3 linked regions of the Anaerocolumna chitinilytica genome follow. The main gene of each other region encodes a partner of the protein of the gene in region 3 in a complex. Links are inferred from orthologs where the notes say so. Each region holds a gene or a part of one and is shown on either strand. Other genes may lie near its edges.

Region 1 (4,096 bases), 3.0 Mb from region 3 along the record:
TCTGAACCGGAATCTGTATCAGGGGAACAGACGGATGAGGAATAATCGGAATTGTGGAGATAATAAACTGATAATCCTTGTAGTTTATTATTTCATCGGAGGAAGATATGACTCCGGCGATAATGATGTCATCTTCAAATATCATACCAATCTTTTTTACCAGATTCAGATGAATGGAATAATATTGCGGGCACACAATTAATACCATGACCTTATTCATCAATGCCCGCTGCTCTTCAATCAATACACCGATATGCAGGGCGATATAAGCAATCTCATCTTCGGATAGAATACAGCCTTCCCGCTGGTTGATGATATCAGCGATAAAAACAGAAACATCGTATATAAAAGGACAGGTATTCTTTATGGTCAAAAACTGCGGATTGCGCAGGTGGATATTATGCTTTAACCTTACCAGCATATTACGCAGATGCAGTGCAAAGCGAAGGATAAAATCCTGGCTGTTTAGATTAAAGCGGTAAGTGTTACGTACTTTATTCTGAATTAATTCTATTAACTCATGGATTTCAGGCGTAATGACATCTTCTAACGAAGTTTTCTTTGAATCCATCAGATTTTCAGGTACCACCTGGGACATTAGAAGAAGTGATAAATCATAAATATCGCCGGAGGTAAGGGTGATGTTAAAATACTGCTTTATCTCTTTTGCCATTTTCTCCATAATTTCCAGGATGAAGGGAGCAATGATGTCGTCCACATTCTCAGGCAGGGATTCCTTAGAGCTTGCTCCTTCTCTGGAACGCTCCATCGTAATACCTACATGGAGGATAAAATTCATCAAAGCAAAATCATCGATAAATAATTGATGCTTTAACAGAATATCCGTGATAATATGCTTTACTATCTTAAGGTCAAGATTCGGCAGATAAACCTGTAAGGATTCAAGATTGCAGCAGAAATCCTTTGTATCCTCATAGATTAGATGGGATATTAATTTTTTCTTATTCTTTTCGGAACCTTCAATACTTCCGATATTGTTTTTGCTCTTAAATACTAAATCAAATTCACCCAGCTTGGATTTCAGCCTGCTGATTTCGTTGGTCAGGGTCAAAGGAGAGATACATAGGTCCTCCGCCATTTGATCCAGATTATAAGAAAGCCCTTCCATAATTAATTTCTTTATGATATAAGAAATCCGTCCTTCTGAATTCTGCGGAATAGAGGAGGGTGAGGTATTAAGAATCTGAGAAGCCAGAGAAAAGTTCTCCAATAGGAAGCCATTGCGGGAAGAGGCAATAATATCCGGGTAGGCTGAATTTAAATCAGCAATGTAAGATTTTACACTGCGTACGGAGTAACTTAGAGCAACGGAGATTTCAACGGCGGTAACCCATGATTTCTGCTGGCTTAGATAAGTTAATACCTGATATTTTTTATCTTTCACTCAAATCCTCCTTTCTACATGACTTTATAAATTAGGATACCTATCTGACAGTCTACACGATTTTGTGAATTGGGATACATATCCTCATTCTCCTCGATTTTAAGAATTAGAATATCTTTTTACAATTTTATTATATAGAATCCCAAAATTAAAGCAATGGCAACGATTGCACTTTAATAGTGCAAATCCTGTAATAGAAAATTATGAGTAAAAAAATATAATGTATTCATAAGGTGTTGCACAAACACGAAAAAGGGAAGGAGGATATGCTCATGGACGGAATTGAGAAAAGCATGGAAATCATTGCGTATGGCGGCGAAGGCAAGAGCCTTGCTATGCAGGCAATACAAAAAGCAAGAGTAGGAGCCTTTCTGGAAGCAGAAGAATTACTGAAACAAGCAGACGAGGCCATTGTGAAATGCCACCAGCAGCATAGTGAATTACTGTTTTATGATGCAGAGCATAATGATTTACAGATTTCAATGCTTTTGGTGCATGCCGCAGACCACTTGACGAGTGCTGACATTATTAGAGAGATGGCAGAAGAAATCGTTCATATGTATAAGGAGATTAAAAATGTATAGGATAGCATTGGTATGTGAAAATGGTGCCAGTACCGGGATGGTAGTACGTAAAATGCAGGCTGCAGCTGAAAAAAAGGCAATAGAAGCAGAGATAAAAGCGTACCCATTTACACAACTGGAGAATTTTATTGAAGAAAAAGATGTAATATTGTTCGGACCCCAGCTGGCGTATAAGTTAACCCAGGCAAAGAAGACTTTTGAGAAATATGCAGATAAGATGGAAACCATAAGTCCGGTGGATTTTGGAATGATGAACGGAGAAAAAATACTAAACGATGCAATTAAGATTGCCGACAAATAAAGGAGAAAAAAATGAATAAATTAATTGATTCATTGCAAAAAGCTTTGATGCCGTTAGCAAATAAGATCAGCGCAATCAAATTCTTAAGTGCGTTGGGAGCTACGTTCCAGATATTGCTGCCAATTATTATGATTGGTTCCTTTTCCTGCCTTGGTGCGTTTTTAAATATTCCTGCCTGGCAGAGCTTTGTAACCGGCACAGGACTCGCTTCTGTATTCATGACAGTTCAGTCCCTGACGCTTAGTATAATTACGCTTTACATAGCTTTTGTATTGCCGTATCAATACGCAACCAAAATTGGAGGAGCTCCTCTTTCCAGTGCAATCACAACCTTTATGACTTTTCTTTTGGTTACTCCTACGGAACTTTATACCAACATTCCCGAAAAATGGTTAGGTTTCCCCGGTTTATTTACCTGCATGATTATTACTGTGATTGTAGTAAGACTTAGCAAGCTATTGGTTGATAAGGGCTTGTATATCCATATGCCCGATGGCGTACCCCCTATGGTGGAAGAGTCTTTTAAAGCGATGCTACCTACATTAATATTTGCTGTTGTGGGTATAACAATCAATGTTTTAATGGCAAAGACCAGCTTTGGAAGCATTCATCAGGTGATTTATACCTTTATTCAGACTCCTTTACAGAGCTTTGGCCTCTCCTTCCCGGCTTATCTGTTTGTACAGGTTCTGTCAACCCTGTTTATGTTCTGCGGTATTCATGGAAATGCGATTTTTAGTATTATTTCTCCTCTTACCATGAATGCATCTGCTGAAAACCTCAGCGCATTGGCTGCAGGAACACCGCTGCCTCATATTATAATCGATTCCTTCTCCGTATTGTGCCAGCCCGGTGGTATCGGCGGTACTTTCGGACTTGCATTCCTGATGGCATTTGCAGCTAAGAGCAAGAGAATGAAGACTTTGGGAAGATTATCAATTGTACCTGCTATCTTCGGTATCAATGAGCCCCTGTTATTCGGTATTCCCATTATGTTAAACCCTTTATTATTCATTCCTTATGTTTTGAATCCAATCATTTGTACCTCCATCAGTTATATTTCTATCGCGGTTGGGATTACACCCAGACTTACCGGAACAACGGTTAACTGGACAATGCCTACGATTATATCCGGCTTTCTTGCCCAGGGTATTCCGACGGCAGTACTTCAGATCATATTAATTCTCATTACTACGCTGATTTGGTTCCCGTTCTTTAGACTTGTAGACAGACAGATTGTAAAAGAAGAATCCGTAGCAGCAGAATAGTAATTAAATATAAATTTCAAGGGGCTGTCGCAAAGTAAGCTCTGTGCAGTATGGCAAGCCATATCCACAGAGATACCTATTGCGGCAGCCCATCACATAAGGAGAGACGATGTCAACATTACAGAATAACTTTTTATGGGGAGGGGCAGTGGCTGCAAACCAATGTGAAGGGGCTTATTGTGCTGATGGAAAAGGCATCAGTTCGGCGGACTGTATTACAGCAGGCACGGTCGATAAGGCTAGAGTGTATACGGACGGTATTGTGGCAGGGGAAAATTATCCAAGCCATGAAGCCATTGATTTCTATCATCGCTATAAAGAAGACATTGCAATGTTTGCAGAAATGGGCTTTAAGTGCTTTAGGACCTCCATCAGCTGGTCCAGGATTTTTCCTCTTGGCGATGAAGCAGAACCAAATGAAAAAGGTCTTCAGTTTTATGATGATTTATTTGATGAATGTTTAAAATATGGGATTCAGCCAGTTGTTACGATTTCTCATTATGAAACCCCCTATGGGCTGGTACAAAAGTGTGGGAGT
Region 2 (4,127 bases), 4.0 Mb from region 3 along the record:
AATTCCGATACCGCTGACGCAGATGATACCTAAATCCACTTTACGAATACTCTCTTTCTTATCCTGAAGTCTTACCCCTGCGGCCCCAAAGTGCATAACCAGGTACCCGACTTCGTCTTCCGGCACAGTAAAGCCATATTTCTTCTCAATGTACTTACCTACCTCCTGGCATTTCCCATAAATGTCAGGATAAGTCTCCTGAATTTGTGATAACAGGGGATTGGTAATGGATAGCCCATTTTTCAGCCGTATAAAGGTTGGTTTTAAATGTGCTAACAGCCCAATAACAAATTCTTCATCCTGCTTTAACTCGTAAGCATTGTCTTTATCATAGATATCTATTAATTCATTAATAAGCTCCAGTAATTCCTCACTGACCACTTTTCCTTTATCCATATCTGCATTTATGTCGATGGATTGGAGTTTGGAACCACTGATGTGGAGCAGGATATAAGCTATTTCTGCTTCCGGTATCCTTATATAAAACTCCTTTTCCAGGGATTCTGCGATTCTTAAAGCAAGCTCATAATCCTCATGATATATTATTTTATCAGTTTCTTTTGCATCAGCAGAAAGGACATCCTGACTTTTTATTCTCATGATAGCTATGGTGATATGAAGCACCAGGGAACAGTAGGAACTATTCGTAAGCTTGATAAGTTTTTTATCCATGATGCTGCTAAGACACTGTACTACCTGCTCTAAAACCTTATAATCTATTAATTGAAAAATACCTTTATTTTCTTTCTCATAAAATTCTCCCAGAACAGACCATTTTCTCTCACCGATTGCCACTCTGATATCTAAGTCATCTGTGTTCTCGTCTAGAAAACGCTTCACTGCCAGGCGATAATTTCTTTCCGTACCTTCAAGGGTTACTCCGTATCCCTGTTTTCTGATTAGCATCAGATCAAATCGTTCAAACCATTCCTTAATCGCTTCCATATCACTGCTGATGGTTGCTTCACTGACACCAAGTATGTTGCTGTAGTAATAGAGCTTTTTTGGCTCTCTGTCTTTTAGAATCTCCAGAATAAGGCTTGTTCGCCTTTTCTCTTTATTGATAAAATCTATGGTTTCATTTGACTCAAGTTCTTCCATTAGTAAGTCTTTACTGTGTTTCTCTCCCTCAAGCCATATACCGGTACCTGCTTTGGTACTAAGGCGAAGTCCGTACTTTTTTAAGAAACCTTCGGTATTATCCAATTCTCTTTGAACGGTTCGTTTGCTTACCTTCACATCTTCTGCCAGTTTTTGAACAGGGACTGGCCTTTCTTCTTTCAGAAGTATCGTAAACAATTGTATGAGGCGCGGAGATAACATCATATCAGACCCTCTTTTCCATGACTTTTTCTTATTCCACAACTGCTGTATAATTACAATTCTATAAACCGGAACTAAGGGTTTGCAAAATACCCCGAAAGATATCCTGCAATCCCCTGTCCGTTTCTTTATTTCAATTATTAAGCTTTTAATTCTTCCACTAACATATCATACTCAGGTGCTGCCATGAAATTCTTGATTAACACCAGTCTTGCTTTCGGGCAGCTATGAGCTGCACGCTCTCTTAATTCCTCATGAGTAACAACGATCTGTGCATCCTCCGGTATGGAAGAAACAGATGCGTGAACTACATTGATAGAACCAAGTCCTGCTGCTGCAAGTTTTTTACGTAATATGGTTGCTCCCATTGCACTGGAACCCATTCCTGCATCGCAAGCGAATACGATATTTTTTACGCCTTTTATAGCTACAGTATCAGCTGCCGGAATGCCTTTGGAAGCATTCTTCATTTCTTTCATCATCTTCTGGGCAGCTTCCAGATCTTCTTCTTTGCCAAATATCTTTAACAGAGGAACTGCAACTACACAGGATACCGCACACGCAATCAATACGGAAAGAATAACACCTACATAGCTGTGTTTTTCTGTCATACCAAGAACGGCAATGATACTTCCGGGTGAAGCGGGTCCGACAAGACCTGCTTTTGTAAGTGTTAAAGTTGCTACTCCACTTGCACCACCTGCGATTGCTGCCAGAATCAAAATAGGATTCATTAATATATAAGGGAAGTAAATTTCGTGAATACCACCAAGGAAATGGATGATTATTGCTCCAGGAGCGGAACTCTTAGCATTTCCCTTGCCCGCGATACAATAAGCAAGAAGAATACCAAGTCCAGGACCAGGGTTAGCTTCCAGTAAGAAGAAGATAGACTTACCGGTTTCTGAAGCCTGCTGCATACCCATAGGTGATAAAATACCATGATTTACTGCATTATTTAAGAATAATATCTTTGCAGGTTCAATAAATATACTTACCAAAGGAAGAATTCCGTGATTTACAAAGAATCCAACACCTGCTTCCATTACAGAATTAAGTCCTGCAACGATGGGGCTGATACCAAGGAATCCAATAACAGCCAGAATACCGCCTATAATACCGATGGAAAAGTTATTTACCAGCATTTCAAAGCCAGCTATTACTTTACCTTCAATTAGTTTATCAAATTTTTTGATTATGTAACCGGATAAAGGTCCCATAATCATTGCTCCTAAGAACATAGGTACATCTGCACCAACAATAACACCCATGGTTGCAATAGCACCCATTACACCGCCTCTTATTCCGCCAACATTCTTACCGCCGGTATAAGCGATCAGTAAAGGTAATAGATAGGTTGCCATAGGGCTTACAAGCCCTGATAATTTTTCATTAGGTGCCCAACCGGTGGAAATAAACAGTGCTGTTATAAGACCCCATGCTATAAAAGCACCGATGTTAGGCATAACCATACTACTTAACGCTCTGCCGAATGATTGAATTTTTTCTTTCATCTCATACCCTCTCTTTAAATCGTAATGGATTTCGCATATGACATTAAGAAGCGATTGGCCAATCTTTTCTTAAGATATTTTTATTATAAAGGATTCCCCTATTATTATTCAACTTAATAAAAATACCTTTTGTCACTAATCAATAATGACACGGTTAAAAAGCAAGATATTTTGTGCTTTTTGCTTAGGATAAAAGCACTATATACAAAAAAGAATAATTGAAATTCATATTCCTGCTAAAGTGTATCCCTGCAAACTGCAGACATTCTGCACTACTGCATAAAAAAAGTGTGAAAAATACGATGTATTCTTCACACTTTTTCATACCGAAAGCCCTGACAGTCCAGACAAACTGAAAGCCAGCTACAATTTGTACATACTTCCGGCAGTTTATTTTTATCCAAAATATATTCTTTCACAAGACTGACAAATCCGCGCCAGGTTACAACCTCATTCTCATGTAGTCCGCATAGCATTAAAACCTTTCTGTCATACTCCATAACCTTCTGACCCGAAGTGCAGCCTTCTTCCTTTAAATGAGGGCAGCTGCTGCAGATACAATCTCCTGTCACTACCAGTCTAACCAATGTCTCAGGGTTTTCAAAAAGCATATTCACAACCGCTGTCATATTCCTGACGAAATCTTCGCTGTAGCCATAGCCTTTGAATTGCCCGATACACATACCATGATGTGGTCTTAAGTCTATCACTTCTTACCCCTACAATTTCAAACGGAAAACATTCTGCAAAATTGCTTTTCCTGTTTCCGTTCTGAAAATATTCCGGTATACATTATTAATCGTAACCTCTGAAGCCTTATCTTCATCCAAATTTACAAGAAAATCTGCTTCAACCAATATCTGATAATCCTTTTCTGTAATATTAGTATAGGTATGATGATGTGCTATCAAATAACATACCCTCTTAATAAAAGCTTTTTCGTATCCCAGCTTTGCCAGCATTGGCTCTGCTACAATAGGGCCTTCAATCTGTTGATAATTTCCCGCACTGCTGTTATATTTTCTCTCACTTACCTTAATACCGATATCGTGGACAACTGCTGTAACCTCCAGTATTTCTCTGGTTTCCTTGTCAAGCTCCTCTAGTTCTCCTATGGTTTTCGCATAAGCATACACTTTAAGAAAATGATTGATTCTCCTTACATCTCCTGCATAATATTCAATCATTTCATGAATAACATCACCGATTTGTTTCATAGATTCTCCTTTTTGTATCAAAAATAATGCAATAAATGCCCATTCCCTTTAATTTGCTGGCAAAAAAAGGAAC
Region 3 (4,231 bases):
GAGAAGGTATTGCCATTCCCCATGGTAAATGCCAGGGAGTGAAAACCCCGGGACTGGCGGCTATGGTTATCCCTGAGGGTGTGGATTTTGATTCCCTGGATGGAGAACCGGTACATCTGCTGTTTCTTATAGCGGCACCTAATTCCAGTGATAATGTACATCTGGATGTACTGAGTAAGTTATCGGTACTGCTGATGAATGAGGAATTTGTAGAGAGACTAAAGAAGGCGGAATCAACAGAAGAATTTTTACAGGTAATTGATGATGCAGATGAGGAGGCTCCTGCTAGTAATGAAGTCCCACAGGAGCTGAAGGATACTAGTGACAGTAAAAGTTATACCTTTAATATTCTAGCTGTTACCTCCTGTCCTACGGGAATTGCTCATACCTATATGGCTGCAGAAGGGTTAGAAAAGGCAGCCAGGGCTAATCAGTGCTTTATCAAGGTGGAGACCAGAGGCTCAGGCGGGGCTAAAAATGTTCTGACAGAAGCAGAGATTGCAAAAGCAGACTGCATTATTGTAGCAGCAGATGCCAAGGTACCCATGGAGCGTTTTGACGGACATAAAGTCATTGAATGCCAGGTGTCTGATGGTATCAGTAAAGCGGATCAACTGATAAAGCGTGCTATGAAGGGGGACGTCCCTGTATATCACGCTGATAATAAAGGCTCACAGGAAGCAAGGACTTCATCTGGAGGAAATTCATTGACACATCAAATCTATAAGCATCTTATGAACGGTGTATCCCATATGCTCCCCTTTGTAGTTGGCGGTGGTATATTGATTGCTATTGCTTTTTTGATTGATTCCATGTCCATTGATATGACAACAGTATCCGGTGAAGTCAGAGCAAATTTTGGATCTATAACACCTGCTGCTGCGTTGTTTAAGTCCATCGGCGGAGCCGCCTTTGGTTTTATGCTGCCGATACTGGCAGGCTATATTGCCATGAGTATTGGAGACAGGCCAGGTCTTGCTGTAGGTATTATTGGCGGGTATATTGCAGCACACGGTAAGTCCGGATTTCTAGGTGCTTTGGTGGCCGGGTTTTTGGCAGGTTATATTATAGTACTTTTACGCAAGCTTTTTGACAAGCTGCCGGAAACCATAGAAAAGCTGGCGCCGGTTTTACTTTATCCGCTTATCGGTATTCTCTTAATCGGTTTAATTATGACCTTTGTAGTGGAACCGCCTATTGGTTTCCTTAATACCGCCTTAAATAATGCCCTGACGGGTATGGGGACAAGCAGTAAGATTCTGCTTGGAGCTATTGTGGCTGGTATGATGGCTATTGATATGGGTGGACCTTTTAATAAGGCGGCTTATGTATTTGGAACAGCATCTATCGTAGCAGGCAATTATGATATAATGGCGGCTGTTATGATTGGTGGTATGGTACCGCCTTGTGCCATTGCTTTGGCATCGCTGATATTCCGAAGTAAATTTACCAAAGCAGAGAGAGAAACTGCTCCTGCCAACTTTATTATGGGATTGGCTTTTATAACAGAAGGAGCGATTCCCTTTGCTGCTGCTGATCCCTTAAAAGTATTGCCCTCCTGCATACTTGGTTCAGCATTTGCCGGAGCTCTCTCAATGGGATTTGGCTCGACTCTTATGGCACCTCATGGGGGAATCTTTGTATTTCCTGTAGTTGGACATCCCTTTCTGTATCTGATGGCATTAGTTCTTGGCACACTTGTGGCAGCCGGTATGCTGGGGCTATTAAAGAAAAGGATAACTGATTAAATTACGGAAACAACATTAAAAGGAGAAAATATAGATGAAAGAATTTAATCATATCATTGCGGATCCGGAAGGTATTCATGCAAGACCTGCCGGAGAATTGGTAAAATTATTAAAGGAATATAAATCCGTTGTTACTATTAACATGAATGGGAAAAGTGCGGATGCCAGAAGAATTTTCGCGGTTATGGGACTTGGTGTAAAACAGGGACAGGAAATACTGATAACAGCTGAAGGTGAGGATGAGGCAGAAGCCGTTGTTGCATTGGAGAGTTTCTTTCAGAATAAATTGTAAGTTAGGTTATCTTCTGTTGAATGAAATAAAGTCTGGAAAGGGGAAAATAAATGCAGACATTTCATGGAAAAAGTGTATTTGGCGGTATTGCTATTGGCAGAATACTTATTTATAAAAAGCAGGAACAGCAGGTAAAAAGAAGTAAAATTACTGATTGCGATGCGGAAATACGCCGTTTCAGAGAATCCAGGGATAAAGTAATTGAACAGTTGAAAGGACTTTACGAAGTAGCGTTGAAGAAAATCGGAGAATCAGAAGCGGCTATATTTGAAATACACCAGATGATGCTGGAAGATATGGATTATAACGAATCCATCGAGAGTATTATCATAAGCCAGGAGGTAAATGCAGAATATGCCGTAGCAGCTACGGGAGACAATTTTGCACAGATGTTCTCGAATATGGACGATGACTACATGCGTGGAAGAGCTGCAGATGTTAAGGATGTATCTGAACGGCTGTTAGGCAATCTTACCGGGAATGAGAATGGTTGTTTTTCACTGGAAGGACCCTCAATTCTTGTGGCGGAGGATTTGGTTCCCAGTGAGACCGTGCAGCTCGATAAGGAAAAAGTTCTTGCTTTTGTTACTGTCAAAGGCTCTGTCAACTCACATACGGCCATATTAGCCAGAACAATGAATATCCCCGCCTTGATTGGTGTTGAATTATCAGAGGAAGTAATGGGCCAGATGGATGGAAAGATCGGTATTGTAGATGGCTTTTCGGGCAGTTTCCACCTGGATCCGGAGGAATCTCTGAGCATTGAATTGCAAAAGAGAATGAATGCGGAAGATGAGAAAAAAAGACTTTTGAAAGACTTGCGCGGCAAGGCAAATATAACCCTTGACGGTAAGGAGATTAAACTCTATGCCAACATAGGCAACAGTAAGGATTTGGCGATGGTGCTGCAAAATGATGCCGCGGGAATTGGGCTGTTCCGCAGTGAATTTATATATCTGGAGAAAAAGGAATATCCTACGGAGGAAGAGCAGTTTACCATCTACAAGACTGTAGCGCAGACAATGGCAGGCAAGAAGGTCATTATCCGCACATTGGATATTGGTGCAGATAAACAGGCAGATTATTTTAAGTTAGATAAGGAAGAAAATCCAGCTATGGGCTGCCGAGCTATCCGTATATGTCTTACCAGACCGGAAATCTTTAAAACACAGCTGCGTGCTCTGTTCCGCGCAAGCGCTTTTGGAAATATTGCCATAATGTATCCTATGATTATTTCCGTCGAGGAAGTACGAAGGATTCGTGAGATAACAAAGCAGGTAGAGGAAGAACTAAATGAGCAGGGTATCGCTTATGGACTGGTGGAACAGGGGATTATGATTGAAACTCCTGCAGCTGTTATGGTGAGTGAAGAACTGGCAAAAGAGGTGGATTTCTTTAGTATTGGCACCAATGATCTTACTCAGTATACTTTGGCAATTGACAGACAGAATCCGCAATTGGATGAGTTCTATGATGCCCACCATCCTGCCGTGCTCAGGATGATTCAGATGGTAATTGAGAATGCTCATAAAGCGGGGATATGGGTAGGAATCTGTGGCGAACTGGGAGCAGATGCAGAACTTACTAGCACATTTCTTAAAATGGGAGTGGATGAGTTGTCTGTATCTCCCGGATACATTCTGCCTTTGCGAAAAATTATAAGAGAGACGGATGTAAGTAAACTATAATGGAATTAATGATTAAGAGGGTTCATATTATCACAAAGTTTTAGTGATAATTGGACCCTCTTTTTGATAGTTTATTAGATCCATGCTCCATCCAGTGCAATCACTTGTCCGTTCAGATAATCATTTCCGGCGGCTAACTGCCAGGTAAGTTCCGCCACTTCTTCAGCCTTTCCCAGCCGGTTTGCAGGTATTTCTTCTGTCAGAGACTCTTTGTCTGCTTTTGAAAGAAAAGAATTCATAGAGGTATCTATTGCACCGCAGGCTATGGCATTTACCTGTATATTACTTGGTGCAAGTTCCTTTGCAAGCGCTTTGGTAAAGGCATTCATGCCGCCCTTGGAAGCGGAATAGGCTACTTCACAGGATGCACCGCAGACGCCCCAGACGGAGGAAATATTAATGATTTTGCCTGACTTGGCTCTTACCATATCCGGTACGGTCTGATGGCAGCAGTTATAGACCGAAGTTAAATTGGAGTTGATAATAGTATTCCAGACAGTGGG

Evidence for each region.
Region 1: the proteins of bsdcttw_RS21705 (region 3) and bsdcttw_RS08520 are in contact, whole or in part, in an NMR structure (PDB 2LRK), measured with the Escherichia coli proteins. The link is inferred for Anaerocolumna chitinilytica from one-to-one orthologs.
Region 2: the proteins of bsdcttw_RS21705 (region 3) and bsdcttw_RS04425 are in contact, whole or in part, in an NMR structure (PDB 1J6T), measured with the Escherichia coli proteins. The link is inferred for Anaerocolumna chitinilytica from one-to-one orthologs.

The regions. Positions count from the first base shown.
Region 1 is NZ_AP023368.1:1,966,165-1,970,260, forward strand. Bases 499-3,333 are described here. They hold bsdcttw_RS08520 (PTS lactose/cellobiose transporter subunit IIA), read left to right. Parts: upstream 499-1,677; coding sequence 1,678-1,989; downstream 1,990-3,333. Other genes in these bases: bsdcttw_RS08515 (BglG family transcription antiterminator), read right to left, coding at 499-1,405; bsdcttw_RS08525 (PTS sugar transporter subunit IIB), read left to right, coding at 1,982-2,290; bsdcttw_RS08530 (PTS sugar transporter subunit IIC), read left to right, coding at 2,302-3,333. Outside these bases: more of bsdcttw_RS08515, read right to left, coding at 1-498; more of bsdcttw_RS08530, read left to right, coding at 3,334-3,558; bsdcttw_RS08535 (6-phospho-beta-glucosidase), read left to right, coding at 3,668-4,096. UniProt on the Escherichia coli protein: The phosphoenolpyruvate-dependent sugar phosphotransferase system (sugar PTS), a major carbohydrate active transport system, catalyzes the phosphorylation of incoming sugar substrates concomitantly with their translocation across the cell membrane.
Region 2 is NZ_AP023368.1:987,463-991,589, reverse strand. The notes cover bases 651-3,516. They hold bsdcttw_RS04425 (PTS mannitol transporter subunit IICB), read right to left. Parts: upstream 2,838-3,516; coding sequence 1,464-2,837; downstream 651-1,463. Other genes in these bases: bsdcttw_RS04420 (DUF1284 domain-containing protein), read right to left, coding at 3,149-3,516; bsdcttw_RS04430 (BglG family transcription antiterminator), read right to left, coding at 651-1,326. In the rest of the region: more of bsdcttw_RS04430, read right to left, coding at 1-650; more of bsdcttw_RS04420, read right to left, coding at 3,517-3,547; bsdcttw_RS04415 (HD domain-containing protein), read right to left, coding at 3,557-4,054. UniProt on the Escherichia coli protein: The phosphoenolpyruvate-dependent sugar phosphotransferase system (sugar PTS), a major carbohydrate active transport system, catalyzes the phosphorylation of incoming sugar substrates concomitantly with their translocation across the cell membrane.
Region 3 is NZ_AP023368.1:4,988,362-4,992,592, reverse strand. What follows is about bases 442-3,411. They hold bsdcttw_RS21705 (HPr family phosphocarrier protein), read left to right. Parts: upstream 442-1,782; coding sequence 1,783-2,040; downstream 2,041-3,411. Other genes in these bases: ptsP (phosphoenolpyruvate--protein phosphotransferase), read left to right, coding at 2,091-3,411; bsdcttw_RS21710 (PTS fructose transporter subunit IIABC), read left to right, coding at 442-1,748. In the rest of the region: more of bsdcttw_RS21710, read left to right, coding at 1-441; more of ptsP, read left to right, coding at 3,412-3,728; ymfI (elongation factor P 5-aminopentanone reductase), read right to left, coding at 3,803-4,231.